Regions from separate parts of the Rhizobium sp. AP16 genome, predicted to be linked through region 1. Evidence: riboswitches for the same ligand, from Rfam matches in the RefSeq annotation. Region 1 holds a riboswitch; each other region holds the start of a gene.

Region 1 (10,492 bases):
ATGGTGAGACGTCGGTGGCTCCTCAGCCTTCCAGCTCTTCGCGCAGCATTTCCAGCTCCAGCCATTCCTCTTCCATCTTCGTGAGGCTGTCGCGCAGCTTTTCCATTTCGGCCGCCAGGCGATTGAAGCTCGTTGGATCCTTGGTAAAGAGGTTGGGGTCGGCCATCTTCTTTTCGCGGGCGGCGATCTCCGCCTCCGCCTTGGCCATCTCCTTCGGCAGGTTTTCCAGGGCGAATTTTTGCTTGAAAGAGAGCTTTGCCTTGCCCTTCGAAGCATCATTGGCAGACGCTGCCGTCCCGGCCGCCTTCGGCTTCTCGACCGCCTTTTCAGCCCGCTTGCGCTCCTCAAGCGCGCCCTTGCGCTGAGCGAGCATGTCGGAATAGCCGCCGGCATATTCGATCCAGCGGCCGTCCGGATCATCCGGATTGGCGGGCGCGATGGTCGAGGTCACGGTACGGTCGAGGAAATCGCGGTCGTGGCTGACGAGGATAACGGTACCGTTGAAGCCAGCGACGATCTCCTGCAGCAGGTCCAGCGTCTCGATGTCGAGGTCGTTGGTCGGTTCGTCGAGGATCAGAAGATTGGTCGGCCGCGACAGGATGCGCGCCAGCATCAGCCGGGCGCGCTCGCCGCCGGAGAGATTCTTGATCGGCGTACGGGCCTGTTCCGGCTGGAACAGGAATTCCTTCATATAGCCGGTGACATGCCGCTGCTCGCCATTGACCAGCAGGTTTTCACCGCGCCCATCGGTTAAGTAGTTGGCGAGGGTATCCTCCGGATTGAGCTCCTCGCGCTTCTGGTCGAGGGTGGCGATCTCCAAATTGGTACCGAGCTTCACCTTGCCGCTATCCGGCTTCAATTGGCCGGTCAGCATCTTCAGCAACGTCGTCTTGCCGGCGCCGTTCGGGCCGACGAGACCGATACAGTCGCCACGATGCACACGGATCGAGAACGGCGCGACGATGACGCGCTCGTCATAAGCCTTGGTAATCTTGTCGGCCTCGATCACCAGCTTGCCGCTCTCCTGCGCATCGGCCGCAGCTGCCTGCACAGAGCCCAGAGCGCCTCTGTGGCCGCGATGGCGTGATCGCATGTCATGCAATTCGCCGAGGCGGCGCATGTTGCGCTTGCGCCGCGCCGTCACGCCGTAGCGCAGCCAATGCTCCTCGCGCTCGATCGCCTTGCCGAGCTTGTGCTGCTCCAGCTCTTCGGCTTCCAGCACCTGGTCGCGCCAGGCTTCGAAATGGGCAAAGCCCCTGTCCAGCCGCCGCGAGGTGCCGCGATCGAGCCAGACGGTTGCGGTGGAGACTTTTTCGAGGAACCGACGGTCGTGCGAGATCAGCACCAGGGCGCTGCGGGTCTTCTGCAGCTCGCCTTCAAGCCATTCGATGGTCGGCAGGTCCAGATGGTTGGTCGGCTCGTCGAGCAGAAGAATATCCGGTTCCGGCGCCATGACGCGGGCAAGCGCCGCGCGGCGCGCTTCGCCGCCGGAGAGCGTCTTCGGATCCTCCTCGCCCGTGAGGCCAAGGTGGGAGAGCAGATAGGTGACGCGATAGGGATCGTCGCCCGGCCCGAGCCCGGCCTCGGCATAGGCGGCTACCGTCTTGTAATCGCCGAAATCCGGTGCCTGCTCGAGATAGCGCACGGTCGACGACGGATGACGGAACACTTCGCCGGACTGCGCCTCGACCATGCCGGCGGCGATCTTCAGGAGCGTCGACTTGCCCGAGCCGTTGCGGCCGACCAGGCAGATCTTGTCACCCGGCTCCACCTGCAACCCGGCTCCGGCCAGAAGTGGCGCGCCGCCGAAGCTCAGGAAGATATCGTCGAGTTTCAAAATAGGAGGGGCCAAGATCAGACTCCGGTAAGATCATAAGGGCGGGCAAGGACGATCGCCCTGCCGCTGCCGAGCGAAAAGCGCACAGCGCCTTCCGCAACATTGGAAATGGTGCGCGACGCCCCGAAGGGCAGATTGAAATCGCGCAGGGGATAGCGGACGTTATGAATGAACAGCCCCGTCAGATCGCTGAAGCCGAGAACGGAAAACAGCGAGCCGGGGGGCAGCGCCAGCTCCATGTCGCCCGGCAGCAGCGGCACCGCCTCCTCGTCGCCCGAGGTCAACAGCACGTCGAAGCCCTTTTCGGCAAGCTGGATGCCGTAGAGCAGATGCTGGATCGCATGATCTGACCGTTCTCCGCCCATCGCGCCGGCAAGAATCAGCCGCTTGGCGCCGCGATCGATTGCCTCCGTGATGGCGATCTCGCCGTCCGTCGCCGCCTTCGCCGCCGGATAGGGCTGCTTTGGCACATCGGGAAAGGCGCCGCGCAGGTCCGGCGGTGTCGAGTCGAAATCGCCGACCCAGAGCTCGGGCGTCGCATTGAGCGCCACGGCATGGCGCATGCCGCCATCCGCCGCGATGAAACGGCTGCCGGCCGTCTCAGCGCGCAGCCGGTCCGTCAGGCGCAACTCGCCGCCGAGGAGGATGGTAAAGGTCGTGGATTGGCTCATGTGCCAAGCCCATAGCGCAAAGACATGTCCCTAGGAAGAGCGCTCTTCAGCGCCAAGCCGGCATTCAGTCGGCGGTTTCCTTGAGACGTGTCTGAAAAGCATGTTCGTAGCCACCGATGAAGCGGTCGAACAGGTGCGAAAAGACCGCGATATCCTCGGCCGACCAATCCGCAAGGATGCTTTCGATGAGAGCGAACTTCTGCGCCTGGATTTCGGCAAGCAGCCTTTGGCCGAGCGTCGTCAGCACAACGACGATGCGCCGTGCATCCGCCTGCGATGCCTTGCGGCGCAGCACGCCGCGCGTCACCATCTCGGCGACGATGCGGCTTGCCCGCGAAGGGTCGATGCGCAGGATCTCGGCGATCGTCCCGACGGTGACCTCACCGGACCCTTCCGCCCGCCTGACGGCATCGATGACGTCGAGATGCGAAAGCTCCAGCCCCGGCGCAACATTCTGGATCGCCAGCCGCCCGATCATACGGCGACCCGTCATCAGGCGCATGCGCGTCATCACCTGGCCGATGCGCAGCAGATTCTCGTCCTCAGGCAGCGGCGTTGCTTCAATTTCTCGTGTGGTCGTTGCTGATGTCATCCCGCCAGCATATCAAAGATGGGCAGACATTAAAATATGCAAACGGCATTCATCTGCCGTTGACAATTATATGCCAATAGCACATATATTGCCTTGCAACATGTTGCCCTCGAATAGCCCACCCGAAAGCAAGATGCTGCGGATTCAGGAACTGGAGCGACCCATGCCCGTTCGGTCGAACGCGCGGCACTCCAGGCAAGCTCGGATTTCTCGTTCCATGGACATGCAGACTACGCCCGCGCCGCTCGTTGCGGATCACCGCCGCCGGCTTATCCTCTTTCTCTTCCTGATGACCGCCATGTTCATGGCAACGCTCGACAACCAGATCGTCTCGACGGCACTGCCGACGATCGTCGGCGAATTCGGACATCTGGAGCGTTTCGGCTGGATCGGCTCTGCCTATCTGCTGTCCCTGTCCGCCGTCATGCCGGTCTATGGCAAGCTCGGCGACCTCTTCGGCCGCAAATATGTAATGATGACCGCGATCGCGATCTTCACCGTCGGCTCGGCCGTCTGCGGCCTCGCGGTGTCGATGGATACGCTGATCGCCGCCCGCGTGCTGCAGGGTCTTGGTGGCGGCGGCATCCTGGTGTCGATCTTCGCCGTCAACGCCGATCTTTTCGAGCCTCGTGAGCGCGCCCGCTACCAGAGCTATTCCAGCCTGGTCCTGATGGCGTCCGGCGCCATCGGCCCGGTTCTCGGCGGCACGATGAGTGACCTCTTCGGCTGGCGCTCGATCTTCCTCGTCAACGTACCGATCGGCTTCATCGTCCTTGCCGGCCTCGCCTTCATGCTGCCCTACCGCAAGCCGGCCCGTAAGCCGAAGATCGACTATGCCGGAGCGATACTGCTGGCGCTCACCACCACCAGCATCGTCCTTGCCGCCGACGGCACGGAACTCTTCGGGTCGCTGCTGTCACCGCAATGCCTCAGCATCATCGCCTTCGGCGCGCTCTCAGCACTCGCCTGGGTCTTCGTCGAGCGCCGTGCGCCGGAGCCGATCGTACCACTGACGCTGTTTCGTAACCCGACCTTTGGCCTACTCTTGATCACCTCGATCACCAGCGGCGCGGTCGCGATCGGCATGGTCAATTATTTCGCGCTCTTTTTGCAGACGACGACGGGCCTGTCGCCGTCCGTCGCCGGTCTGCTCTTCATCCTGTTGACCGGCGGTATCGTCTGCGGCTCGCTTTCGGCCGGCCGGCTGATTTCGGCGAAGGGCCGCTACAAGCCCTTTGCCATCGCCAGCGCCGCCTGCAGCACCATCGCCTTCGCAACGCTGGCACAGGTCCATGCCGGCACGCCGATCGCCTTCATCGGCGCCTTGATGCTGCTGCATGGCATCGGCATCGGTCTTGCCCAGCAGGTACCGGTCATCGGCATCCAGAACACCGCCGCCAGCCGTGACGTCGGAGCCGCCACCGGCGCCGTAACGCTGTCGCGCATGGGCGGCGCCTCTATCGCCATCTCCATCTACGGCGCCATCATTGCCGCCAAGCTCGGCAATGTCGGTGTGTCCATCCCCGGTGTTCCCAACATCAAGGAGCTGACGCCGAAGATGATGGCCGCCCTGCCGGACGCGACACGCGAAGCGGTTGCCAGCGCCTATGCCAGTGCCTTCAGCCCGCTGTTCATGACCGCCGCCGCCATCTGCTTCGTCGGCCTGCTGACCGCGCTCACGCTGAAGAACGTCCAGCTTCCGAGCGCCACCAAGAAGATCGACAGCCAAGCCGCTGCCCACGCCGCCGAGTAAGTCGCGCATCCTCGCAATCGACAAGGGAATCATCCCCCTTGTCATCCCTTCGTCACGGGGCTAAATCTGCCAACGCTCTAACGGGGTGCCTTGTATCCATTCGGATATCTGGCTGAGAGGCTTTCACCGGCCAACCCGCGGAACCTGATCCGGCTAACACCGGCGGAGGGATTAGACGCGTGACGAAATCATAGCGCCCTTTTCCCGTTCAAGACGAAACCAAGAGGAGGCGCTGCCATGCCCAACCGATCGCTGATGACATTCTTTGCCGGCCTGGCCTTTGCCGCCGGCACCACGCTTCTTGCCGCACAGGCCGCAGGGGCCGCCGACAAGACGCTCACCATCTACACCTATGAAAGCTTCACCGCCGAGTGGGGTCCGGGCGCCAAGGTCAAGGCCGCCTTCGAGAAGACCTGCGGCTGCACGGTCAATTACGTCAGCGTCACCGACGGTGTGGCACTGCTCTCCCGGCTGAAGCTGGAGGGTGCCGGCACCAAGGCCGACGTCGTTCTCGGCCTCGACACCAACCTCGTTGACGAGGCCAAGGATACCGGCCTGTTCGATACCAGCGGCGTCGATACCTCCGCCCTCAAGGTTCCCGGCGATTTCAAGGACGACGTTTTCGTCCCCTATGACTACGGCCATTTCGCCGTGATCTACGATACCCAGACGATCAAGAACCCACCGAAGAGCCTGAAGGAACTGGTCGAGGGCGATCCGTCGCAGAAGATCGTCATCGAAGATCCACGCACCTCGACACCGGGCCTCGGCCTGCTGCTCTGGGTCAAGTCGGTCTATGGCGACAAGGCGGCAGACGCCTGGACGAAGCTCAAGGGCCGTATCCTGACGGTGACGCCTGGCTGGTCGGAGGCCTATGGCCTCTTCACCAAGGGCGAAGCGCCGATGGTGCTCTCCTATACAACGTCGCCGGCCTATCACATGATCGAGGAGAAGACCGACCGCTATCAGGCCGCCGCCTTCTCGGAAGGTCACTACATCCAGATCGAAGTCGCCGGCCTGATCAAGTCGTCGCCGAACAAGGAGCTTGCCCGCGATTTCCTGAAGTTCATGGTCTCGCCGGGCTTCCAGGACACCATTCCGACCAACAACTGGATGATGCCGGTCTCGGCAACCTCCGAGCCGCTGCCGGATGCCTTCAGCAAGCTGGTCGTTCCCGCCAAGACTTTCCTGATGAGCCCGGACGAAGTTGAGAAAAACCGCAAGGCCTGGATCGACGAATGGCTGGCCGCCACCAGCACCAACTGACGCCGACATGATACTGACGGCACCCGAGAGACGACATGCCATTGCCGGCGGGGCATTCAGCCTCGCCGGCATCGCCGTCTTCATCGGCCTTGCCATCGTCATCCTGCTTGCCACCGGCATCGGATCCGGTGGCGGCAATCCGCTTGCCGACCCCTATATCCTCCGCGTGCTGCGCTTCACGCTGCTGCAGGCGACGCTCTCCACCCTGCTCTCCATCCTCCTTGCGATCCCAGTCGCCCGTGCCTTGGCGCGGCAGCCGCTGTTTCCCGGCCGGCTCTGGCTGATCCGGCTGATGGCCGTCCCCATGGGCCTGCCGGTGCTGATCGGTGCGCTCGGCCTGCTCGGCATCTGGGGACGTCAGGGCATTCTCAATCAGGCGCTGACGGGCCTCGGTCTGTCGCAGCCGATCAGTATTTACGGGCTGACAGGCATCTTGCTCGCGCATGTCTTCTTCAACTTGCCGCTGGCCGCCCGCCTGATGTTGGCCGGACTGGAGCGCGTGCCGACGGAATATTGGCTGATGGCCGGCGGGCTCGGCATGCGCCCCGCCTCCGTCTTCCGCTTCATCGAATGGCCGGTGCTGCGCGGCTTGATCCCCGGTATCGCCGGCCTGATCTTCATGCTCTGCGCCACCAGCTTCACGCTGGTGTTGACGCTGGGCGGCGGCCCCGCCGCGACCACGATCGAGGTGGCGATCTATCAGGCGCTGCGCTTCGATTTCGATCCCAGCCGCGCCGTCACGCTGTCGCTGCTGCAAATCGTCGTCACCGCCGCCATTCTCGGCGCGATGGCACTGATGCCGGCACCGGACGACCACGGGCTGACGAGCGGCCGCGCAACACGGCGGATCGACGGGACATTGCCTGCCGCGAGATGGATCGACGGCGCACTACTGCTGCTCGCCGCTTTGTTCATCGGCCTGCCGCTCGCCTCGGTCGTCATCACTGGTCTCAAGGCCGATCTTCTGAAGCTCGTCAGCCAGACGATCTTCCTGCAGGCGACCGCAATGAGCCTTGCCATCGCCCTTGCCGCCGGCCTTCTGGCAGTCCTGACCTCCTTCGCCATTGTCCGCGCCCGCGCAACCGTATCAGCCGAGCGCCGGAAAGCGCCCGGCCTGCGCGGGTTGGCGATCGCCCTTAGCGGCACCTCCTCGCTGGTTCTTCTGGTGCCGCCGATCGTGCTGGCGACAGGATGGTTCCTGGCGCTCCGGCCGCTCGGCGATCCCGCCCGTTTCGCAGCCCTGCTGATCGTCATCATAAACGCCCTTATGGCAATCCCCTTCGTCATCCGCGTCATCGAACCAGCCTATATCGTTCACCGCCGCCGCACCGAACGCCTCGCCGCCAGTCTCGGGCTTCAGGGCGCGGCACGGCTGCGGCTAGTCGACTGGCCCGGCCTGCGCAAGCCCTTCTTCACGGCGCTCTCCTTCGCCATGGCGCTGTCGCTCGGCGATCTCGGCGCTGTCGCCCTCTTCGGCTCCGACAGTCTGATGACGCTGCCCTGGCTGGTCTACAGCAAGCTCGGCAGCTATCGCACCAACGATGCCGACGGGCTTGCTTTCATCCTGGGGCTGGTATGTCTTCTGCTGACCATCGCCGGCACTGCTGGCCAAGGTAGGCATGAGGATGAAGGCAGGCGGAATGACTGACGGGCAAGACATGGCGGAACGTAGCATCGCGATGACCGGCGTCGAGCTGCGGCTCGGCACGCATGATTTCCGCTTCGATTGCGATTTGCCGCAGGGTAGGATCATCGCCATCACCGGCCCATCCGGATCAGGCAAGTCGACCTTCCTCAATCTGCTCGCCGGCTTCGAGACGCCGGATCGCGGCCGCATCCTGCTGACCGGGCAGGATGCCACCAGCCTGCATCCCTCCGAGCGGCCGGTATCGCTGGTCTTCCAGGACAACAACCTCTTCGCCCATCTCGATCTTTTCACCAATGTCGGTCTCGGCATCAGCCCGTCACTGAAACTTTCGACAGAGGATCGGAAACGGATATCGGAAGCTCTTGCGCGCGTCGGCCTTGCCGGTTTCGAGCGACGCAAGCCGGGCACGCTCTCCGGCGGCGAACGGCAACGCACCGCCTTTGCCCGGGCGCTGGTGCGCGACAAGCCGATCCTGCTGCTCGACGAACCCTTTGCCGCGCTCGATCCCGGCCTGCGCTCCGGCATGGCCGAGCTTCTGGCCGCGCTCCATCGCGAAACCGGCAACACGGTGTTGATCGTCTCGCATGATCCCTCGGAGGTCCGACGCCTTGCCGATCACGCCGTCTTCATCGACGGCGGCACGATCCGGCTTTCGGCCCCCATCGACCGCTTCCTGACCCAGGAGAGCATCCCGGCGCTGACCACATTTTTACAACATTAGGCGCAATGCAGCATTTCAGCGGCGATTTTGCCTTAATTTCGTCGCGGCATCCGGCTGAAAGTCCTGGTAAATGCTTGCCAAAATACAACGCAGTCACAATTAAGCGGAGTCTCGCTATGCAACGGCTGCCGAAATCGGCTACAGCAAAAGCTTGGATCATCCGGTCGAACTCAGGTCTGATCGCGGTGGATGCAATCTTAAACGACACGCGGCTATGATCGGCCCGATCATGAGCAAGCAAGTCTGGCATGATCAAGCAAGTTTGGCGCCCAGCCGGTATGGCAGCGAAATGAGTGGGATACAGGCACTGAAGCAGAGTAAGCACGCAGGACGAAGGATCAGTGCGACTACCGCGGCCCATGCGCGCCGCTTCGCTCTCGTCTTTCTCGCCGCGACGGTGCTGAACAGCTGCCAGTCGGTGATGGACCAGTCCTACCAGCCGAACGTGTCGCCTTCCGCCAATCCGCAGATCGTCTCCGAAGTGCAAAAGAACGATCCGCGCGCGCAAATGGGCGCCCGCGAGCATCCCCGCATTCTGGCAAGCTACGGCGGCGAATATAAGGACGCCAAGACCGAGCGCCTCGTCGCCCGCATCGCCGGCGCTCTCACCAGCGTCTCGGAAAACCCGCAGCAGTCCTACCGCATCACCATCCTGAACTCGCCCTCGATCAACGCCTTCGCGCTGCCGGGTGGCTATCTCTACGTCACCCGCGGCCTGCTGGCGCTTGCCAACGACGCCTCGGAAGTCGCCGCCGTGCTGTCGCATGAGATGGCGCACGTCACCGCCAATCACGGCATCGAACGCCAGAAGCGTGAAGAGGCCGAGGTCATCGCCAGCCGCGTCGTCGCCGAGGTCCTGTCGAGCGATCTCGCCGGCAAGCAGGCGCTCGCCCGCGGCAAGCTGCGGCTCGCCGCCTTCTCGCGCCAGCAGGAGCTGCAGGCCGACGAGATCGGCATCCGCACGCTCGGCCAGGCCGGCTATGACCCTTACGCCGCATCCCGCTTCCTCAACGCCATGGAAGACTACAGCCGCTTCATGACGGCAAACTCCGACGCCGACCAGAGCCTGGACTTCCTGTCGAGCCATCCGAGCACGCCGCAGCGCATCGATCTCGCCAAAGCGCATGCCCGCGAATTCGGCGAGGAAGGTAAGGTCGGCGACACCGGGCGCGATTATTATCTGAACGGCATCGACGGCTTGCTTTATGGCGACAGCCCGGAGGAAGGCTATGTACGTGGCCAGACCTTCCTGCATGGCGGGCTCGGCATCCGCTTCGACGTGCCGCCCGAGTTCCGCATCGACAACAAGGTCGAGGCGGTCATGGCGACAGGCCCCGGCGACATCGCTGTCCGCTTCGACGGCGTCGCCGACAGCCAGAACCAGAACCTGACGAACTATATTTCCAGTGGCTGGGTCACCGGCCTCGACCCGACATCGATCAAGTCGATCACGGTCAACGGCATGGAAGCAGCAACCGCGCGCGCTTCGGCCGACCGTTGGGATTTCGATGTCACCGTCGTGCGCGACCGCGCGCAGATCTTCCGTTTCCTGACGGCGGTGCCGAAGGGCAGCATTACCCAGCTCGAGCAGACGGCCGATGTGCTGCGCTCAAGCTTCCGGCACATGACGCCGGAGGAAGCTTCGTCGCTGAAGCCGCTGCGTGTGCGCGTCGTCACCGTCAAGGCGGGAGACACCACCACCACGCTCGCCGCTCGAATGATGGGCACCGACCGCAAGCTCGATCTCTTCAAGCTGATCAATGCAATGCCGACCGGTGCGTCGATCGCGCCCGGCGACAGGGTCAAGATTATCTCTGAATAGGGAAAAAGTGGCTTCGCCCCAACGGGGAGAAGGCGCGCGGCAGGCGCAGGCTGCTGGGCATCAGACTGCCCTCAATCCGCGCCAAAGGCGTTGGAGACGAACGCTCCTCGTCCCGTTATTGCCCCGGCACCTTCTCCCCGAGGGGAGAAGGATGTCACGCATAGCTTGCCATGCGTGGATCG
Region 2 (10,492 bases), on a different contig from region 1:
GCGTGCGATCCTTGATGCGCAGTTGCACCAGCTTGACGCCGAGCGGCACCAGCCGGGCGATCCAGTCGGCGCTGTCGACGATTAGGTAGAAGGGGTCGAGCCTCATGCGAAGACCGCCTTTCCGATCACCGGTGTCGATGGCACCGCCATGTCACGCGGCTCCAGCATGCCAGCGGTAAAGGCCAGCCGGCCCGCATCGATCGCCTTGGCGAAGGCGCCGGCCATAGCAGCGGGGTCGCGGGCGCCGGCAACGGCGGTGTTCAAGAGCACCGCATCGAAGCCGAGCTCCATTACCGTCGTTGCATGCGATGGCCGGCCGATACCGGCATCGACGATCAGTGGCACATCGGGGAAATGCGCCCGCATGGCCCGAAGAGCAGACAGATTGAGTGGCCCGGCCGCGCTGCCGATCGGCGCGCACCAGGGCATCAGGACCTTGCAACCCGCGTCCAGCAGCCTCTCGGCCACCACCAGATCGTCGGTCGTATAGGGAAAGACCTCGAACCCTTCGCTGGCGAGAATGCGTGCGGCTTCCACGAGCCCGAAGACATCCGGTTGTAGCGTGTCGTGATTGCCGATCACTTCGAGCTTGATCCAGTTGGTCTGGAACACCTCGCGTGCCATCTTGGCCGTCAGTACGGCTTCGGAAACCCCATGGCAGCCGGCGGTATTGGGAAGGATGCGGACGCCGAGTGTGCGGATCATCTCGAAGAACGCGCCGCCATTGCGCCCGCCGGCGGTCTCGCGGCGCAGCGACACCGTTACGATCTCTGTTGCCGATTGTCTGACGGCCTCAGCGAGAATAGCGGGAGAGGGGTAGCGGGCGGTGCCCAATAGAAGGCGCGACGCGACTTCGGTTCCATAGAGAGCAAGCATGGGTCAGCCTCCTTGCATCGGGGTCAGAATTTCAATCCTGTCATTGTCGTTGAGGGCGTGGTCGGCGCGATCCTCGCGATGAACGAGTTCGCCGTTGACGGCGGTCGCAAGCCAGTCGCCCTCATAGTCCAGCGTGACCAGCAGTTCGGAAAGCGTCTTAACGGTGATGGTCTGGGGCTCGCCATTGACGATCAGTCTCATGGGAAAGGCGCTCCTATGGTGGTTCGGGAAAAGACAAGATTAGCGGCCTCAGCGGCCATGGCCGGCGCCAGCAGGAAGCCGTGGCGATAAAGACCATTGAGGACGACCGCATTCCCCTCTCGCCTCACGCGCGGAAAATTATCGGGGAAGGCCGGGCGGATACCGGCGCCGGTTTCAACGACGGTGGCATCCGCAAACGCCGGATGCAGCGCATAGGCGGCATTCAGCAATTCCATCAACGAGCGCGCCGCGATTGGCCCGTCGAACTCGGTTTCGATCATCGTTGCGCCGACCATGAAAAGGCCGTTGCCGCGAGGCACGATATAGACGGGAATACGCGGATGCAGCAGGCGAATGGGCCGCGCGAGCACAACCTCGCTGGTCTGGAGGTAGAGCATTTCGCCTCGCACGCCGCGCAGGTCTGGAGTTTGGGCGAGACGCGCGCCGCCTGTGCAGTCGACAATGTCGTCGAAATCCTGTCCGCGTGCAGTCTCGCTGACGAAGGTGACGCCTTGCCTGCAGAGCTTTTCTTGCAGCGCTCGCAACACTCGTCGCGGATCGAGATGAGCTTCGCGGGGAAAGAACAAGCCCTGCCGGAAGCGTCCGGCAAGCGCCGGTTCCAGCGCGGCTATGGCTTCTTCTTCCAGCCATTCATAACCCGTCGTGCGGCCGGCGAAGCGCTTCAGCTCGCCGTGATCGCGCGCCGGTGCGACCACGAGCGTTCCGTTGCGGACGACGTGTCCCGGGAGGATAGCATCCCACCGATCGGGAGCGTCCATGCCACGTAAGAGCACGGCCTCCTCGGCGCTTTCACGCTCGCACCAGGGCGCCAGCATGCCGCCCGCAAGCCAGGACGCGGCATGGCCGAACCCTGGACGCGGGTCGAAAACCGTGACCTCGGTACCACGAGCATGGAGTTCATGCGCGACCGTGAGGCCGGCGACGCCGGCCCCTTTGACAAGGACCTGCATCTCAGCCGGCCGAGGGCTCGACGGCATCGACTGGCATGTAGAGATCGCCGCCCTCGCGGTATTTTGCCGCCATCGCCTCCAGACCTTCCTTCTGTGCCTCAGCGCGGATGTCGTGCGAGATCCGCATGGAGCAGAATTTCGGGCCACACATGGAGCAGAAATGCGCGACCTTGTGTGCCTCCTTCGGCAGTGTTTCGTCGTGGAAGCTGCGGGCGGTTTCCGGGTCCAGCGAGAGGTTGAACTGATCCTCCCAGCGGAATTCGAAGCGGGCGCGCGACAGGGCGTCGTCGCGCAGCTGTGCGGCCGGATGCCCCTTGGCGAGATCGGCGGCATGGGCGGCGATCTTGTAGGTGATGACACCGGTCTTGACGTCGTTGCGATCCGGAAGACCCAGATGCTCCTTCGGCGTGACGTAGCAGAGCATCGCCGTTCCGAACCAGCCGATCATGGCAGCACCAATGCCGGAGGTGATGTGATCGTAGCCGGGTGCGATATCGGTTGTCAGCGGCCCGAGTGTATAGAAGGGCGCCTCGCCACAGACGGCGAGTTGCTTGTCCATGTTCTCCTTGATCTTGTGCATCGGCACATGGCCGGGGCCTTCGATCATTACCTGGCAATCCTTAGCCCAGGCGATCTTGGTCAATTCGCCCAGCGTCTCCAACTCGGCAAACTGGGCCGCATCATTGGCATCTGCAATCGAGCCGGGACGCAGGCCGTCGCCGAGCGAGAAGGAGACGTCATAGGCGCGGCAGATGTCGCAGATCTCTTCGAAATGCTCGTAGAGGAAGCTCTCGCGATGATGATGGAGACACCACTTGGCCATGATCGAGCCACCGCGCGAGACGATGCCGGTGACGCGGTTGACGGTGAGCGGGATGTAGTGGAGCCGCACGCCGGCATGGATGGTGAAATAGTCGACGCCCTGTTCGGCCTGCTCGATCAGCGTGTCGCGGTAGACCTCCCAGGTCAGGTTCTCGGCAATGCCCTCGACCTTCTCCAGCGCCTGATAGAGCGGCACGGTGCCAATCGGCAACGGAGAATTGCGGATGATCCATTCGCGGATATTGTGGATGTTGCGGCCGGTCGAAAGGTCCATGACGGTATCGGCACCCCAGCGCGCCGCCCAGACCATTTTCTCGACCTCTTCGGCCATCGACGAGGTGACGGCCGAGTTGCCGATATTGGCGTTGATCTTCACCAGAAAATTTCGGCCGATGATCATCGGCTCTGCTTCCGGGTGGTTGATATTTGCGGGGATAATAGCGCGTCCCGCGGCCACTTCCTGGCGGACGAATTCCGCCGTCACATGATCCGGAATATGGGCGCCGAAGCTTTCGCCGTCGCGGACCATGGCCTCCGCCTGCGCCTTGCGGCCGAGGTTTTCGCGGATGGCGATGAATTCCATCTCTGGCGTGATGATGCCGGCGCGCGCATAGGCGAGCTGGGTGACGGCCCTGCCACCCTTGGCGCGCAACGGCTGGCGCAGCGTGGGGAACTCGGGCGTCAGCCTTTCGCCGCTGGCAAAGCCATTGTCTTCAGGGCGCACATGACGGCCCTGATAGGCCTCGACGTCGCCACGGGCGAGCACCCAGTTGCGACGCAGATCCGGAAGGCCCTGCTCGATGCGGATATCGGCGCCTTCGATCGTGTAGGGGCCGGAGGAATCGTAGACGATGACCGGCGGTTCGCCAGAAGTCGGATGAAGGCCGATTTCGCGCATCGGCACGCGGATGTCGGGATGGATGTCTCCGGGAATGTAGATCTTCCGGGATGCCGGCAAGGGGCCGGTGGTGACTGTCGGGGTGATATTCTTTGCGGCGATATTCATGGTTTGAGGCTCCAAGTTGCGATTGGAGACCCAGTCCTCAGCCGGAATGATGAAAAGACGCCGGCTCAGGATTCCACGCGTGAATCCATAAGCCTTTCGAGCGCTTGCACCGTCCCTACGCCAGTATGAACTGGATCAGGTTCAACGGGTCACTGCGCCACAATCGGCAAAGCCGTATTGTCCAGCAGTATCTCAGCCCCTTGCCGGGACCCCCCTGGTGAATGTCGTGAAGGCTATGCTCTCGGTTCGGGTGATGTCAACCCCGCAAGCGAAGTGATAATTCCGTGGCTTGTCTGCGAGGCGGTTCGGCCGAGCGACACGGCTATGTTTTGGGCGTGCTCGTCGTTTCGCGGGTCACGAGTTCGAAGCCGACATTCAGGCGGGTCTCCATCGGTTGCCCGGTGGTGCCGTCCGGCTCCAGGATTGCAAGTAGCAATTCCCCTGTCTTTCGGCCGATCATTGCGGCGTCGACGCGGATGGTCGACAGTGCTGGCACACACTGGTGGGCGATGTCGAAATCGCCGAAGCCGAGAATGGAAAGGTCGTCCGGCACGACGATCTTGCGGCGATGACATTCCATCAGCGCGCCGACCGCGGATATGTCGGAAACCGCGAAGACGGCCTGAACGTCGGGCGCTTTTTTGAGAAGCGTGCTCAGCGCCTCCGCTCCGTGATCGTAGGACGAGGGCGCGGCATTCTGGCGAACGATGAAGTCGTCGGAGAGATCGGCCTCCCGAAGGGCCGAGGCAAATCCGAGCAGGCGACTTTCGCCGCGAAAATCGGTGGCGTCCGCGGTGACCGCCGATCCGATGGCGCCGATGCGGCGATGGCCGAGGGAGATGAGATGCCGGGCCGCCAGGCGCCCGACCTCGTAGTTGGAAAAGCCGACCGCATGGTCGACCGGGTGTTCCGACACGTCCCAGATTTCGACGATCGGAATGCCCGCCCGCAGCAGCATCTCGTTGGTCGCCTTGGTGTGGACCGCGCTGGCGATGACGATGGCATCCGGACGTCGCGCCAGCATGGCGCGAACGATGCGTTCTTCTTCGGTCAGGCTGTACATGGTGTAGCCGATCAGAAGCTGGTAGTCGGCGGCGCGCAGCGCACCCGCAAGGCCTTGTGCGGTGTCGGCGAAGTTGGCGTTGGTCAGCGTCGGTAGGATCGCAGTGATGAAGTTGGTCCGACGCGAGGAGAGTGAGCTGGCGGTCCGGTCCGGCACATAGCCGAGCTGCTCGATCGCCGTCATCACGCGATTGCGTGTCGGCTCGGCGACCAGCGTTGGATCGGCCAGCACGCGCGAAACGGTCATCTTCGAAACGCCGGCAAGCCGCGAGACGTCGCTCATGGTCGCCTTGCGGGATGTGTCTGAAGGATGCGCCACGGTTTCCCCTGTTTCTGGCTCACGCAATCCGCTGGTAGACGAGATGGTAGAACCGGCCGTCGCACATGCTCATCATCTCGTCGGTAATGGCGCGACCCTCCAGGCGAACGGGCGAGGCGAGCGCCTCTTCCACGGCTTCCATCGACGGATAATCGATTTCCTGGACCATGATGATCGGCGCGGCTCCGGGGTCGCTGCGCCCGGTTCGCATCACACGCACGGCCTGGGCATTCGGCATGCGCTTCCACACGGGTAACAGCTTTTCCTCGACGATGCGAAAGAATTCCTCTTCGCGGCCGGCATGGATTGCGCCCTCGAAAATCGCGGAGCGAGTGAACATGAATTTTCCTCCCTTAAAGCTCTGTCTGAATTGCTGTGTCTGATCTGACTTGCAATGATACCGGTAACATGCTCTATTGCAACTACCAACCGAAAAGGTGCGAACTGGATCGGGAGCGGTGGAGGAATGCAAGCATTATCGTTTTGAATTCCGTGGGAGCGGATTAATAGGCCCAAGGCTGCTGGCTTTGGCAGAGCAATTTTCCCATCCATTTTTCCTATGTTACCGCAAACATAGGTACCGCGAATGGGGTAGTGGTTTCCACCGCGAAGGCTCCGGGGAGTGGGTAGCGGCGGAGTGTGACAAAGCACCAGATGGAGGAGTATCATGAACATTTCGAAATCCCTGCGTGGGATCATGGCGGCAGTCGGCATTGTGGCCGCGGGGCTGCTCGCGACGACACAGGCGCATGCGACGACGCTGAACGACATCGTCTCGCGCGGCAAGGTTCGCATTGGCGTCCTGACCGGTGCTCCGCCGATGGGCATGGTCGATGAGAAGGGCAATCCGGCCGGCTATGACGTCGACGTCGCCAATCTGATCGCCGGCTACCTTTCGCTGCCGGTAGAGCTGGTTCCGCTGACGCCGCCGTCGCGCATTCCGGCATTGCAGACTGGTAAAGTGGACTTCCTCGTCGCAACGCTGGCGCCGACCGGCGAGCGGGCGAAGACGGTGATGTTCACCCAGCCCTACAGCGCCTTCAACATGGACATCATTTCCGGTCCCGACCAGAAATTCACCCAGCTGTCCGATCTCCAAGGCAAGCGCGTTGCGGTGAATCGTGGTTCGTCGCAGGAAACGGCGCTGCGCAAGGCGGCGGTTCCCGGTCTCGAAATCGTTGTCTATGAGGACGATTCCACCAGCGCACAGGCGCTGATCGCCGGCCAGACCGACGCGGCGGCCGTGCCGTCCACGGTTGGCGAGGCGATCATCAAGCAGCGCCCGGATGCGGGTCTGCAGGTCGGCTTCACTTTCTTCCAGCAGGGCAACTCCATGGCGACGAAGATCGATGATTTCGAACTGCGCCAGTGGCTGAATACCGCGATCTATCTCATGAAGGTCTCCGGTGATCTCGACAAGATCTCGATGAAGTGGACCGGCCGGCCGATGGCGCAGCTTCCGTCCTTCTGATTGGGTTTGTGCCTGTGCCCGCCGGCGGAACATTCGCCGGCGGGTCGCGAAACCTCAATGAGGTCCTTTCCATGTCCTATACGTTTCAATTCAGCGCGCTCGCGCAATATCAGGGTGAGTTCCTGAGCGGTCTGTGGCTGACCATCAGGCTTTCGGTTCTCTCCATCATCCTTGGCTCCGCCTTCGGCATCGTGCTTGCCTCTCTGCGCTCCGTCCGGGGCAAGTGGGTGCGGTTTCTGGTCGACGCCTATGTCGAGGTTATCCGCAACACGCCCTTTCTGGTCCAGCTTTTCATCGTCTATTTCGGTCTGCCGGGTATTGGCCTGAGGGTTGGTGCCGATACGGCGGCGCTGATCGGCATGACCATCAATCTCGCCGCCTATTCGACGGAAATCATCCGGGCGGGCATCGAGGCGGTGCACAAATCTCAGATCGAGGCGGGCGAGGCGCTCGGCTTCACGCGGTTTCAGATCTATCGCCATGTCATCATCGTGCCGGCCGTCGCCAAGGTCTATCCGGCGCTGTGCAGCCAGTTCGTGCTGATGATGCTGGCATCGAGCATCTGCTCGGCGATCTCGACCCATGAACTGGCCGCCTCGGCCGCCTTCGTGGAATCGCAGACCTACCGGTCCTTCGAAGTCTATATCGTCGTCACACTGATGTATCTGGCGCTGGCGCTTGTGTTGCGCGCCGGTCTCGCGCTCGTCGGAATGTGGCTCTTCGGCCGCCGCGTCGCACGCCGCACGATCACGGCCCTGCCGGAGGCACAGGCATGACACTCAGAACATTCGGTATCAATGAATTCACCTTCCTACTGCAATCGCTGCAATGGACCGTCGTTCTGACGATCATTGCGCTGATCGGCGGCGGGCTCCTGGGCTTTGCCGTCGCGCTCGCCCGCACCTCGTCGATCAAGGCCGTGCGTATCGCTGCAGGCACTTACATCCAGGTGATCCAGGGCATTCCGGTCCTGATGATCCTGTTCCTGTCCTATTACGGGCTGAGCCTTGCCGGCTTCGAACTGCCGCCGCTGATTGCCGCGGGTGCGTCGATGACGATCTATGCCTCCGGCTATCTGGCGGAGATCTGGCGGGGTTGTATCCAGGCCGTGCCCAAGCAGCAATGGGAGGCGTCGGAATCGCTCGCCATGACCCGGTTGCAGCAATATCGCTACGTGATCCTGCCGCAGGCGGTGCGGATTTCCCTGCCGCCGACCGTGGGCTTTGCTGTGCAGGTGGTCAAGAATACCTCGATCACCTCGATCATCGGCTTCGTCGAACTCGCCCGTGCCGGGCAGCTCATCAACAATGCGACGTTCCAGCCGTTTCGCGTCTTCATCGCTGTGGCGGCCCTCTATTTCGTCGTCTGCTACCCATTGTCCCAGCTGTCGCGTTGGCTGGAAAGGAGGCTTCATGCCGGAAGTAATCGTTGAAAATGTTCACAAGAGCTTCGGTGCGCTCGAGGTTCTCAAAGGCGTGTCGCTGAGCGTCGGGCGTGGCGAGGTCTTCGCGCTGATCGGTCGTTCCGGCTCCGGAAAGAGCACGTTGCTTCGCTGCATGAACGGGCTGGAGAAGATCAATTCGGGCCGGATCGAGATTGCCGGCCATGCGCTCGGCGGCGATGCCAAGTCGCTCAGGGATCTTAGAACCGATGTCGGCATCGTCTTCCAGAGCTACAATCTGTTTCCGCACCTGACGGTCGGCGAAAACATCATGCTGGCGCCGCGCATCGTCAAGGACGTCAAGAAGGCGCAGACCCGCGAGATCGCCCGCGAAGTGCTGCAACTCGTCGGCCTGTCGGAAAAGTTCGATGCCTATCCGGATCAGCTCTCCGGCGGCCAGCAGCAGCGCGTGGCCATCGCCCGCTCGCTTGCCATGCGGCCGAAGGTGATGCTCTTCGACGAGGTGACCTCCGCGCTCGACCCGGAATTGACCGAGGAAGTGCTGCTGGTCATGGAGCGACTGGCGCGCGACGGCATGACGATGATCCTCGTCACCCACGAGATGAGCTTTGCCCGGCGTGTCGCGACCCAAACCATCTTCATGCACAAGGGCACGATCTGGGAGCAGGGACCGTCGGCGGAACTATTCGCCAACCCGCAAACGCCGGAGCTGCGCCAGTTCGTGAAATCAGACGTGAAATGACCCTCGTTCAAAGTTTGAGTTGATCCATGACCGTAGACATCCTGCAGCTCTGCCCACTGACGCCCTTTCTTGAGGCTGAGTTGGCCAAACGATTTGCCGTCCACCGCCTCTTCGAGATGGAGGACAAGGCAGGCTTCCTGGCGGCCAATGGCGATAGCATTCGCGCCGCCGTCACCGGCGGTCACCTCGGTATTCCCGCCGATCTGGCCGCCGTCCTTCCCAAACTCGAAATCGTCGCGATCAACGGCGTCGGCTTCGACAAGGTCGATCTGGCCGAGGCGAAGCGGCGGGACATTCGTGTCTCCAACACGCCGGATGTACTGACGGCCGATGTCGCGGACCTGGCGCTTGGGCTGATCCTTGCCTTTGGTCGGCAATTGCCGCGTGCCGATGCCTATGTCCGGGCAGGCAAGTGGCTTTCGGCCGATATGGGGCTTTCGACGCGGGTCGCCGGCCGCCGCTACGGCATTTTCGGGCTCGGCCGTATCGGCATGGCGATTGCGAGGCGCCTCGAAGGTTTCGACGCCCGCATTTCCTATTCGGCCCGCTCGAAGCGGGATGTGCCCTACGACTATCATGAGACGCTCGCAGCGCTTGCCGCAAATTGCGATGTCCTCATTCTCGCGGCCGCCGCCACCGCCGAAACCAGGCATGTGGTCAACGCCGAAGTGCTCGATGCGCTCGGGCCGAACGGCACGCTCGTCAACGTGGCACGCGGCTCGCTGGTCGATGAGCGGGCGCTGGTCGTCGCCTTGCGGGATCGGCGGATCGGCGGCGCGGCACTTGATGTTTTCGAGGATGAGCCGCGTGTGCCGGAGGAGCTCTTCGAGATGGACAACGTGCTTCTGGCACCGCACCTCGGCAGCGCCACGTATGAGACCCGGCGGGCAATGGCCGATCTGGTGCTTGCCAATCTCGACGCCCATTTCGCCGGAACGCCGCTGCCGACGGCTGTCGTCTGAAGAGCTGAAGCTGGATATCAATGGAGAAAAGATGAGCGGACGCAACGCCGCTCAGCAGATCTGTGACCTTATCAGGGATTGAATTTCTTCAGCCATTCCAGCGTTGCGGGAACCAGGTGGCTATCGATCGTCTGCGGCCCGGTAAAGGCGTTGAAAACGTGATCCATGTCGAAAACGTCCAGACGTTCCTCGCCATCGTGATAGTCGAGAAGGACCTGGCCGGATGCCGGCTGGGGCGTGACCGTCGTATCCTTGCTGCCGACAATGACTTGCAGTGGGCCGGGATAATGCGCGATCGCCGCGATCGTGCTGGTGGTCGGCATTTCCTTGAAGAAGGACGCCTTCAGTGTGGTATCGACGCCCCAGGGCAACCTAGCGGTGATCTCCGTGTCCGGCGGGCTGGTCAATCCTTTCGCGACATTATCCGCGCCGAGGACGTTGCCGTAGGTGTAAAGCGGCGTCACCACCGGCGCCCATAAGGTCACGGACTTGACCTCCGGGCGCGCCCTGGCCACATGGGCGCCCACGAGGCCGCCCTGGCTCCAGCCGAGGATCGAGATCTTGGAGCCATCGACCTTGTCGCTGGCCTTCAGCCAATCCACCGCCGCGATGCCATCCTTGATCTGGCGGGAGAAGGTGGTATCCGCCCATCTGCCAT
Region 3 (10,492 bases), on a different contig from region 1:
AAGACGATGGATGTAAGAGATAGCAACGGAACAGTGCTCGCCGACGGCGACAACGTAACCCTGATCAAGGATCTGAAGGTCAAGGGGACATCCGTAACCCTGAAGCGCGGTACGCTGATCAAGGGCATCCGGTTGACCGGTAACGAAGACGAGATCGAATGCCGGGCTGAAAAAATCAAGGATCTTGTTCTCAGAACCGAGTTTCTGAAGAAGGCCTGATGTGGTGTCATTGTCATTTTCGTAAAAATGGCAATGACTTGCAGATGACGGTTACAGCGAAACCTTCATGAAAATGCCGGCTTGCAGCCGGCATTTTCGTTTGACGCTATCCGAAGACCAGCCCGCCATCTACAATGAGGTTCTGACCGGTCACCGCCCGCGCCCAGGGGCTTGCGAAGAAGAGGACGGCGTCCGCCGCTTCTTCCGGTGTCGTCACGCGACGAAGCGGCGTGTTTGCGGCAATGAGATCGAACACGGCTTCCGGCGTGGCGCTGCTGGCATCCGTGGTGCGGAGCAGGCCACCGGACACCATGTTGACCGTTATCCCCTGCGGCCCGAGTTCCGCGGCCGCCGTTCGCGTTAGCGAGAGCAGAGCGGCCTTGGCGGCCGTGTAATCATGGTAGGGCACGACCGGATTCTGAAAGAGGTTCGTGCCGATGGTCACGATCCGACCGAAGCCGGCTTTTGCCATCGAGGGCTGTGCCGCCTGAATGAGATTGAGCGCACCTAGCAGGGCAGTGTCGAGTTGCACGGCGATTGCCTTCCAGCTCAGCTCATCCAATTTCGGGCGGGCATCGCCGTTGAAGCTGAAATCGGCAAGCGCATTATGCACGATCGTCGTGGGTGCTCCGAAATGCGCCGTGACCTCCTCAACGAGCCTTTCTGTTTCGTCCTGGCTGCGGATATCGGCCTGGAACGCTTGGGCATGGTCCCCGAGCCGGGCGGCCAGCGCCTCGGCAGGCTCACGGCTGGCGCGATAATTGATGGCGACCTTCGCGCCTTCGCGGGCAAAGGCGGCCGCGATCGCCGCGCCGAATCCGCGGCCCGCGCCGGAGACGATGACGATTTGCTGGTTAAGAGGCAGGCTCATTTCGGTTGTCCTTCTGTAGCTGGCCATAGCGCGTGAAAATGCTGAACCGGCCCATGGCCGCTACCGACGGAAAGCGTTCCGGCTGCGGCAACCGCGCCGGCGAGATAATGCTTGGCGGTGGCGACGGCTTCCGTCAGCGTCGCCCCCTTGGCGATTTCGGCGGCGAGGGCACTGGACAGGGTGCAGCCGGTCCCATGCGTGTTCTTGGTCGGCACGCGGCTGGCTTCGAACCAGATAAGGCCCTCTGGGCTGGCGAGCACGTCGGGGCTCTCATCACTATCAAGGTGACCGCCCTTGATCAGGACAGCCAATGGTCCGAGTTTCGCCAATGCTTGTGCCTGCCGCGCCATCGTCTCGCGATTTTCGGCGACTGGTTCGTGCAGAAGGGCTGCTGCCTCCGGTAGGTTGGGCGTCAGTAGCGTGGCGAGCGGTAGAAGCCGTCTAGTCAGGACATCAACGGCGTCAGCTGCGAGCAGCGCGGCACCGCCCTTGGCGATCATCACCGGATCGAGGACGATCGGAATGTCTCGATGTGGGGCGAGCGCGTCGGCGACGGCCTCGGCAATGGCTGCATTTGCGATCATGCCGATCTTGATGGCGTCGACACGGACATCGGCAAAGATCGCCTCGATCTGATCGGCAACGAATTGCGGCGGGACGGGGTGGACGCCGGAAACACCTTGCGTGTTCTGTGCCGTCAGCGCAGTCAGCGCCGCCATTCCATAGACGCCGCGCGCTGAAAACGCTTTCAGGTCAGCCTGGATGCCGGCGCCGCCGGATGGGTCGGAGCCGGCGATGGAGAGTACGTTTCGGATCATGATCTCGCTTCTCTGATGGCTTTGGCGATCTCGGCTGCTGCAGTCCGTGGGTCCGGCGTGCCGCATATAGCCGAAACGACGGCGATACCATCGGCACCGGCCAAGAGGGCCTCGGCTGCATGTTCGGCTTTCAAACCGCCAATCGCAACGGATGGAACGGGGCAGAGATCGATCATACGGGCAAGGCCGGCGAAGCCGATCGGCCGTTTGTGGTCAGGCTTCGTCGGTGTCGCGAAAACTGGACCGATCCCGGCGTAGTCAACGACGGCAGGGTCAATGGCGGCAGCAAGTGTTTCGGTCTCCACCGAGAGGCCGAGGATCATGTCGGGACCGATCAGTCGGCGAGCAGTGAGGGCATCCATGTCATCCTGGCCGATATGCAATCCGTCGGCCCCGATCGCGATTGCTGCTTCGACATCGTCGTTGACGATAAGGCGTGCGCTCGTGTCCGCCAGCGCCTGCTTCAGCGCCAGACCGGTTTCGATCATGCTTGCGGTCGAGGCATGCTTGTCGCGCAGCTGCACGATGGTGGCGCCGCCAGCGACAGCAGCGCGTGTGGTTTCCACCATGCCGATACCGGCGCAGAGCACAGGATCGAGGACTAAGTAAAGGGAGAGATCGAAGTGCTTCATAGCGAGATGACCCTTGCTTCGCTGTCGATCGCCTTTTCATCGAGCGCGGCCAGCGCATCGAGGAAGCGCCATGAAAACGAACCGGGTCCGTCGACTTGACGGCCTGCCCGTTCGCCTGCCACGGCGAAAGCGGCCAGCGCCGCGACCGTCGCATCGAGCGGATGATCCGGTCTTGTCGCAGCGAAGGCGCCGACGAGGCAGGTGAGAGAGCAACCGAGCGCGGTCACCTGCGGCATGAGCGGCGAGCCACCCTCTATGCGGCTGGCTTTGTTTCCGTCGGTGACGAAATCCGTGGCGCCGGTGACCGCAACGATCGTGCGATGCTTTTGGGCAAGCTGGACGGCGGCTTCCTCTGCCAGTTCGACCGGATCGCGGCTATCGACGCCCTGGCCACGACTGGTGCCTCCGGCAAGCGCAATGATTTCCGAGGCATTGCCGCGGATTATCGTCGGCTGCAGTTCCAGCAACTGCGCGACCGATCGGCGCCTGAAGGATGTGGCGTAATGTGCCACGGGGTCCAGAACCCAGGGCTTGGCCGCCTTGTTTGCCGCCTGTGCCGCTGATGTCATGCCGGCCAGCCAGCCTGTGGAAAGCGTGCCGATATTGATCGTCAACGCGCCGGAGATCGCGGCGAACTCGCCGGCCTCCTCCTCGGCATGCACCATGGCGGGCGATGCGCCGGCGGCGAGCATCACATTGGCCGCGATGTTCATTGCGACGAAGTTGGTGATGCATTGTACCAGCGGCGGGTTTGCCCGCATTGCGGTCAACAGGCTGCCTGGAGTGGTGGTCGGGTTTTGCATATCGCGCCTTTCGGGCGGGGCGAGACGCAAAGGGCAGGCGACGCAACATGCCGAGACCCCGAGCGACTCCCTCCGCCAGCATGATCTGGTTCAGGTTCAAAGGGTGCTTCTCAGCCCGTCATCGACGGACGCCCCTGTCTCTCAATCGGTATCTTTTTCGCAGAGAAAGATTGTCCTGTCATCAGCAAATCGCAGATCGATCCGCAGTCGAGGGGAGGCGGAGCGGACGGACCGTCTGTCGTATGCAGTATGACCCATGCGTCATTCGCATGGGTGCACTGAAGTCTTGTCTATACAATCAACGAGGGTTTCGCACTATATCTCTCTCATCGAAGCGGATGGAGCGCCAAACACGGCAGCTCAGCTTCGAATACCCTAGGAAAGGGGATCATCATGAACGTAGCACGCTCTTTTAATAACTGGCTCAAGTATCGTCAGACGGTCGCCGAACTGGGCCGTATGTCCACCCGCGAACTGCATGACCTCGGCATCGGCCGCAGCGAAATCCGCAACGTCGCCCGTGCGGCCGTTGTTCGCTAACAGCATAAAACGCTGATCTACAGTCAAAATTCTGCTGGCGCCTGCTTCTTCCCGAGCGGGCGCTTTTGTTTTGCGTGCATGCCAGGAGAAACTCGGCCTTTCGGTTGAGGGATCTGTCGCCCAGAAGCCTCCTGCTTTTCGCATAACGCATAGCTGCCCTGCAAATAAATGCCTATGAAGTAAGCAGGTCTAGTGTATAGTCATATTTATCGAAGCGATGCACCTCCTCCCGCGTCCCTTCGATGATGCAGGCGCTCTTATCCTCCTCCCAAGGTCGCCTGCGGGAACAGCAGCACTCCTCCTCCCAGCTGCTGTTCGGTTCTTTTCGAAAAGCCTGCCGCACCTCCTCCCGCGGCAGGCTTTTTCGTTTTGGGCTGAGGCGAATTCCTCTAGCGGCCCGGCTGCGAAGCCAGTCAGGTCCTCACGCGCAATTCCTGACGCCAATGTGATCCTGCCCTCTCGTAAAAATTGATCGTGCCCCCTATGTGCGTAATGGAGAACGCGCTAGATCGGTCGATACATCGCAATTGTATCCGCCGAAAATCAGGAGTTTGAGCATGACCGATTCTGCCGAATACACGCCGCCGAAGATCTGGGTCTGGAACAAGGCGAACGGAGGCCAATTCGCCAACATCAACCGTCCGATCGCCGGACCGACGCATGAGAAGGAATTGCCGGTCGGCCGCCATCCCCTCCAGCTCTATTCGCTGGGAACGCCGAACGGCGTGAAGGTCACGATCATGCTCGAGGAGCTGCTGGCTCTCGGCCATAGCGGCGCTGAATACGACGCCTGGCTGATCAAGATCGGCGAAGGTGATCAGTTCGGAAGCGGTTTCGTCGATGTCAATCCGAACTCCAAGATCCCGGCGCTGCTGGATCGCAGCGGCCCGACCCCGATCCGGGTCTTCGAATCCGGCTCGATCCTGACCTATCTCGCTGAGAAGTTCGGCGCCTTCCTGCCGACCGAGCAACCGGCTCGCGCCGAATGCCTGTCCTGGCTGTTCTGGCAGATGGGAAGCGCCCCATATCTCGGCGGCGGTTTCGGCCATTTCTATGCCTATGCGCCGACAAAGATCGAATATGCGATCAACCGCTTCGCCATGGAGGTGAAGCGCGAGCTTGACGTGCTCGATCGCCGTCTCGCCGAAAGCGAATATCTTGGAGGTAAGGACTATACGATTGCCGATATCGCCGTTTGGCCCTGGTATGGTGCTCTTGCGAAGGGTTGGCAGTATGGTGCGGCTGAGTTCCTTCAGGTGCAGGATTATAAGAACGTCCAACGCTGGGCTGAGCAGATCTTCGCACGGCCGGCCGCGAAGCGTGGGCGCAAGGTCAATCGCCTGCACGGCGATCCCGCCGACCAATTGCATGAGCGCCATGACGCCAGCGATTTCGACACCAAGACCCAGGACAAGCTTACGGCCGCCGGCTAAGCAACCTGCCAAATCGTCGTTGAGCCCGTCGCCACCATGGCGGCGGGTTTTTCATATCTGCGATTGCCTGGACCTATCCGATCGGCACGTCAGCCTCGCTCCATCTTGTTTGGCCTAATGTCTCATAGACATCGATGCGCGCATTCGAAGTGCGTCGATAAAGGACAGCAACAGGAATGCCGCGCATGCAAAAGAGCTTTGACGACCGTGTCTCTGGCCTCACTTCGAGCAGCCAGTTGGATAACGATTGTGACACGCTCCTTGCTTGCCTAGTTTCCGGCGGAGACGAAAGGCTGGATTGCGAACCGGTGACGGGCCTCAACATGTATGGCCACGGTCCATCGCCTCGGCCGCTCGACCTTGCCTTCGGCTCCTCCACCGCATCGACCATTTCTACGCCCGCCTTCGCGGCAGTCGGTGCCTATCATTCGAAACTTCTGCGGGAGATGGAAACGCATCCCGCCGCTGACATCTACGCGCAGGAGATCGCGAAGGTCCGGACGGAACTGCTGCACCTGCTCGGCCTTGATGGCAGCTCGGAGCAAGTGGATGCTGTCGTGGCGACATCGGGCACCGATCTCCATCTTTTCGTCGCCGCGCTGCTGGCGCGCGAGGATGACCGGACATTGATGACCATAACGCTGATGGGCAACGAGACCGGGAGCGGGGTCATGGCCGCCGCTGCCGGCCGGCACTTCATGAGCCGCGTCAGCAGCGATCGCCCCGTTGCCAAGGGCGAGGAGCTCAGCCCCGGACAGATGACGCGCAATACCGCAATCGCGGTGCGGAACGCCGATGGTACCTTGCGCAGCGACGAAGAAATCGAGAGCGAGCTGAGGGGGCTGATCGAACTCGCCCGCGCCGCCGGTCTCAGATGCCTTCTGATCGTGACGGACGTCTCCAAGACCAGCTTGCTGGCGCCGAGCCTCGTGACGGTTTTCCGCCTGAAGGCGCGTTTCGGCGCCATGCTCGACATCATGATCGATGCCTGCCAGTTTCGCGTTTCCGCCGCAACGATCCGCGCCTATCTCGCCCATGACTTCCTGGTGGCGCTGACGGGGTCGAAGTTCCTGGCCGGGCCGATCTTCAGCGGGGCGCTATTGTGCCCGCCGCGATTGTCGGCTCGCCTGAAGCTGCAGGCTTTGCCGGCAGCGCTTGCCGATTATTGCGCGCGAGCGGATTGGCCGGAGGACTGGGCGGCGGCGGATGGGTTGCCGCATCGCGCCAATTTCGGGCTCCTATTGCGATGGAAGGCGGCTCTGTTTGAGCTGGAACGTTTCCTTAAATTGCCCGAAGAAAAGGTAACCGCTGTCCTGTCCGCTTTTGCCGGGGCGGTGCAGCATCGGCTGGAGCGCGACAACGCCTTCGAACCGCTCGATACGCGCGCCATAGATCGAAAACGCTTGGGGGACCGTCCCCGCGGATCGCGTTGGGACGAAATCCCGTCGATCTTTTCATTCTACCTCAGGAATCCCTATCACGGAGGCCTCCTGCCGGCGACGGAGACCGCTGCAGTTTATAAGGAACTGGCAATCGAAAAGGGTGGCCTTGCGCCGGTGCGCCTTGGCCAGCCGGTTCGTTGCGCCGATTTTGGCGATATGCCGGCGAGTGCCTTGCGAATATGCCTGAGCGCGCCGTTGATCGCGCAGGCATGCGAGAGCGCGCAGGCGCTGGAAAGCCTGGTTGAGCAAGCCATGGCAGTGCTGGACCGCACGGCCTTCGTGGCGGCGCAATTGGCACCCCAAACAGACGCAATTCGCGCATCGGGCACTTAAGCGGCCGCCCTTTGTTCGTCTCTTGCCGTCATCCAGACCTCGCGCGCCGCATCTGCATTCATCGCAGCGATGGCTATGCCGACAATAAGATCCGGCCAGGCGGAATGCCACAGGAACGCCGTCACGATACCGGCCGCGACGATAGCGATATTGGCAAGTGCATCGTTGCGGGCAGATAGAAAGGCAGCGCGGGTCAGGCTGCCGCTATGGTCGCGAAAGCGAACCAGCATCATGGCGCAGGAGAGATTAACAACCAGCGCTCCAAGGCCGGTCAGGGACAACGGCAGCGGCTCCGGGGCCACCGGAACCATGAATTTATGCCAGGCGGTCCAGATGGTTGCCAGTCCCGGGATGAGCAAGATCCCCGCCAGCCCCATGCCGACACGGGCACGATTGCGTATGCTCCAGCCGAGCGCCATCAGGATCAGAAGACTGACTGAGGCGTCTTCAAGGAAATCGATGCTGTCGGCGAAAAGCGATACAGAGCCGATGGATAGGGCTACGGCAAATTCGACACCGAAATAGCCAAGATTCAACAGCGCAACACGTTTGACCGCGTTGCGGAGACCAATGTCCGTCATATCTCCTCCATTCTCCTCACCGCCCGGCCGGCAAAAGCAGCCGGGCGTCCCTTACGTCTATCTAACGCCCGATATCCGCTTGAACAGATGGGCATGTCGAAGATTATTGCCGGCTATCTTTTAGTCTGGTGTTGCTAGTCCTCGCCATCAAAACCCGCAAATTCGCTACGGACAATGCCATGGCGCTGAAGCTTGTCGTAAAAGGTCTTGCGCGGGATGCCGAGCGCCTCGATCGTCCGGCGGACATCGCCGCCATTTTGGGCAAGCGTTTCGCGGATCAGGTCCGCCTCATAGCGCTCGACGCGGGCGGGCAGGGGCAACACTGTGTCGGTGGAAGGGGTTTCGCCCGGCTTCGAGCCTGCCGCAGATTCCAGGCCCAGGACGAAACGTTCGGCGAAGTGCGACAGCTCGCGAACATTGCCCGGCCAGTCATGGTGCTGCAAGTGGCGGCGAATGGCGGTGGACATGGTCGGCACGTCGCGCTTGAAGCGGCTGGCGGCACGCTCCGCGAAGTAGCCGAAGAGAAGCGGAATATCGTCACGCCGGTCGCGCAGCGGCGGGATGGAGATGGTGACGACGTTGAGGCGGTAATAAAGGTCTTCGCGAAAATCGCCGCGCTGGCGCGGATCGCCAAGATCGACCTTGGCGGCCGCCACGACACGAAGGTCGACGGGGCGTACCTCGTTGGTGCCGAGCGGCGTGACTTCCCGCATTTCCAGCACGCGCAGCAGCTGCACCTGCACAGCGGGTGGCATGCTCTCGATTTCGTCGAGAAACAGCGTGCCGGCGCTTGCATGCTCGATGCGGCCGATGCGCTTTTTCTGTGCGCCGGTGAAAGCGCCGGGCTCGTGGCCGAAGAGCTCGCTTTCGATGACGGTTTCCGGCAGAGCGCCGCAATTGAGCGCGACGAAATTGCCATTTGCCCGCCGGCTCCAGCGATGCAGCAGGCTTGCGACCACTTCCTTGCCGCTGCCGGTTTCGCCGGTCACCAGCACGTCGACGTCGGTATCGGCGATCTGCCGCAATGTGTGGCGCAGCCGCTCCATCGCCGCCGTCTGGCCGATCAGCGGCAGATCGCCTTGCGCCTGCTCAGCGGCAATGCGCAGCGCACGGTTTTCCAGAACGAGCCGGCGCTTTTCGGCCGCGCGCCGTACGCTTTGCACCAGCCGGTCGGTGGCGAAGGGTTTGGCGATGAAGTCATAGGCGCCGTCCTGGATCGCCTTCACCGCCATCGGGATATCGCCGTGACCGGTGACCAGGATGACCGGAAGATCCGCGTCCCGCGCCTTGACGTGATCGAACAGCTGCTGCCCATCCATCTGTGGCATGCGGATGTCGGAAACGACGACGCCGGGGAAATCCGCTTCCAATGCACCGAGCGCATCCGCCGCAGCCGAAAAGGCGGAGACAGAAAAGCCGGCGAGTTCAAGCGTCTGCTTCGTCGCCTTCAACAGATCCTTGTCGTCGTCGATGAGAAAGACCGGGGATGCGTCGTTCATGAACTTGCCTTGCGCAGATGAATGATGAAACGGGTGCCGCTCCCACTGCTTTCAACCTCGATGCGACCGCCATAGTCGGTGACGATGTCCTTGGAGATGACGAGGCCAAGGCCAAGGCCCTGTTCTTTCGAGGTGTTGAACGGCGTGAACAGTGAATCAAGGATCGCTGAGGGAATGCCGGGGCCATTGTCGGAGACCGTGACCTCGACGCCATCGGCTGTTTCCCGGGCAGAGACCTCGACCCTGGGCCGGTCTCGCCCTTCCAGCGCTTCAAGCGCGTTCTGAAAGAGGTTGATCAGAACCTGCTCGAGCCGGATGCGCGTGCCGACGACGGTAAGACCAGCCGGAGGGAGGTCGATCTCCAGAGCGTCGAGCCGGCCGGCAAAGCGGCTTCTGAGCAGGACCACGGCACCTTCGATAACGCTTCTGAGTTCCACCGGTTTCGGCGCGCTCCGCCCCTTGCGGGCAAATGCCTTCAGCTCCTCGGTGATCGTGCCGATCCGCTCGGTGAGGGCTGCGATGGAGGTCAGGTTTTCCTTTACCGGCGCGATCTGCTTTCGATCCAGGAAAATATGGGCATTGTCCGCATAGGCGCGGATGGTGGCGACCGGCTGGTTGATCTCGTGGGCGACGCCGGCGGCGACCTGGCCGAGAATGGCGAGACGGTTGGCCTGCACGAGTTCCTGCTGCACGATCTGCAGCTTGGTTTCCGTTGTCCGATGGTCGGAAATTTCCGCCTCCAGACGGTCTCGGGCCTGGCTCAGATCTTCCGTGCGCTCCAGCACGCGCCGTTCCAGCTCTTCGCGCGCCACTCTTCCGACCGCGATCTGCATCGCCGAGACGTGACGGCGCCTTAGCAGAAAGGCGGCGATCGCCAGGATCGGCACCAGCACGGTCAACGCCAGGAAGCGCGTCTCTCGGACGGCGGATGCAATCGCCTGATCCGTCGGGATGAGATAGTCCAGCCTCCAGGGCGTTGAGGGGACCGGTATCGTCAGCCGCAGATATTCCGCGGCACTGCTGCCCGGCAGGACTGCGCGGACGATCGAAGACTCTGGGCCAATGGGTTCCGGGCGGGAAATCGGCAGGGGTGTCAGGGGGGCGCCGCCGAACTGGAGGCTCTTGCGAATGGCGGCGAGACTGTCGGGCGGCAGCGGCGACGTCGTCATGAACCGCCAGGAGGGAATGCTGGTGATCAGCACGACGCCATGTTCGTCGGTGACATAGGCCGGGCGGACGGCTTCGCGCCAATCTTCTTCGAGTTGGTCGAACTCCATCTTGACGACCACGACGCCCAACGCCGCACCCTCTTCGCCGACGC

The links. Region 1 has a riboswitch for thiamine pyrophosphate ahead of thiB (thiamine ABC transporter substrate binding subunit). Riboswitches for the same ligand answer to the same signal wherever they lie in the genome.
Region 2: another riboswitch for thiamine pyrophosphate. It lies ahead of thiC (phosphomethylpyrimidine synthase ThiC); the one in region 1 lies ahead of thiB (thiamine ABC transporter substrate binding subunit).
Region 3: another riboswitch for thiamine pyrophosphate. It lies ahead of thiM (hydroxyethylthiazole kinase); the one in region 1 lies ahead of thiB (thiamine ABC transporter substrate binding subunit).

What each region holds. Positions count from the first base shown of each region.
Region 1 covers NZ_AJVM01000016.1:77,411-87,902, forward strand. Annotated here, with positions in the region: gene PMI03_RS09315 (ABC-F family ATP-binding cassette domain-containing protein) at 23-1,852, opposite strand; gene PMI03_RS09320 (thiamine diphosphokinase) at 1,855-2,508, opposite strand; gene PMI03_RS09325 (MarR family winged helix-turn-helix transcriptional regulator) at 2,573-3,100, opposite strand; gene PMI03_RS09330 (MDR family MFS transporter) at 3,318-4,853, shown strand; TPP riboswitch at 4,925-5,041, shown strand; gene thiB (thiamine ABC transporter substrate binding subunit) at 5,091-6,119, shown strand; gene thiP (thiamine/thiamine pyrophosphate ABC transporter permease ThiP) at 6,127-7,767, shown strand; gene PMI03_RS09345 (ATP-binding cassette domain-containing protein) at 7,760-8,488, shown strand; gene PMI03_RS09350 (M48 family metalloprotease) at 8,910-10,310, shown strand; gene PMI03_RS09355 (RNA polymerase factor sigma-32) at 10,465-10,492, opposite strand, start outside.
Region 2 covers NZ_AJVM01000001.1:388,681-399,172, forward strand. Annotated here, with positions in the region: gene PMI03_RS01780 (thiamine phosphate synthase) at 1-106, opposite strand, end outside; gene PMI03_RS01785 (thiazole synthase) at 103-876, opposite strand; gene thiS (sulfur carrier protein ThiS) at 880-1,077, opposite strand; gene thiO (glycine oxidase ThiO) at 1,074-2,048, opposite strand; gene thiC (phosphomethylpyrimidine synthase ThiC) at 2,050-3,876, opposite strand; TPP riboswitch at 3,971-4,102, opposite strand; gene PMI03_RS01805 (LacI family DNA-binding transcriptional regulator) at 4,199-5,221, opposite strand; gene PMI03_RS01810 (hypothetical protein) at 5,277-5,597, opposite strand; gene PMI03_RS01815 (transporter substrate-binding domain-containing protein) at 5,925-6,728, shown strand; gene PMI03_RS01820 (amino acid ABC transporter permease) at 6,800-7,504, shown strand; gene PMI03_RS01825 (amino acid ABC transporter permease) at 7,501-8,160, shown strand; gene PMI03_RS01830 (amino acid ABC transporter ATP-binding protein) at 8,141-8,872, shown strand; gene PMI03_RS01835 (2-hydroxyacid dehydrogenase) at 8,899-9,834, shown strand; gene PMI03_RS01840 (alpha/beta fold hydrolase) at 9,906-10,492, opposite strand, start outside.
Region 3 covers NZ_AJVM01000067.1:24,711-35,202, forward strand. Annotated here, with positions in the region: gene PMI03_RS21265 (alkylphosphonate utilization protein) at 7-219, shown strand; gene PMI03_RS21270 (3-oxoacyl-ACP reductase) at 326-1,090, opposite strand; gene thiD (bifunctional hydroxymethylpyrimidine kinase/phosphomethylpyrimidine kinase) at 1,087-1,908, opposite strand; gene thiE (thiamine phosphate synthase) at 1,905-2,540, opposite strand; gene thiM (hydroxyethylthiazole kinase) at 2,537-3,343, opposite strand; TPP riboswitch at 3,394-3,489, opposite strand; gene PMI03_RS31160 (DUF1127 domain-containing protein) at 3,737-3,883, shown strand; gene yghU (glutathione-dependent disulfide-bond oxidoreductase) at 4,441-5,316, shown strand; gene PMI03_RS21295 (hypothetical protein) at 5,502-7,091, shown strand; gene PMI03_RS21300 (cation transporter) at 7,088-7,672, opposite strand; gene PMI03_RS21305 (sigma-54 dependent transcriptional regulator) at 7,807-9,171, opposite strand; gene PMI03_RS21310 (sensor histidine kinase) at 9,168-10,492, opposite strand, start outside.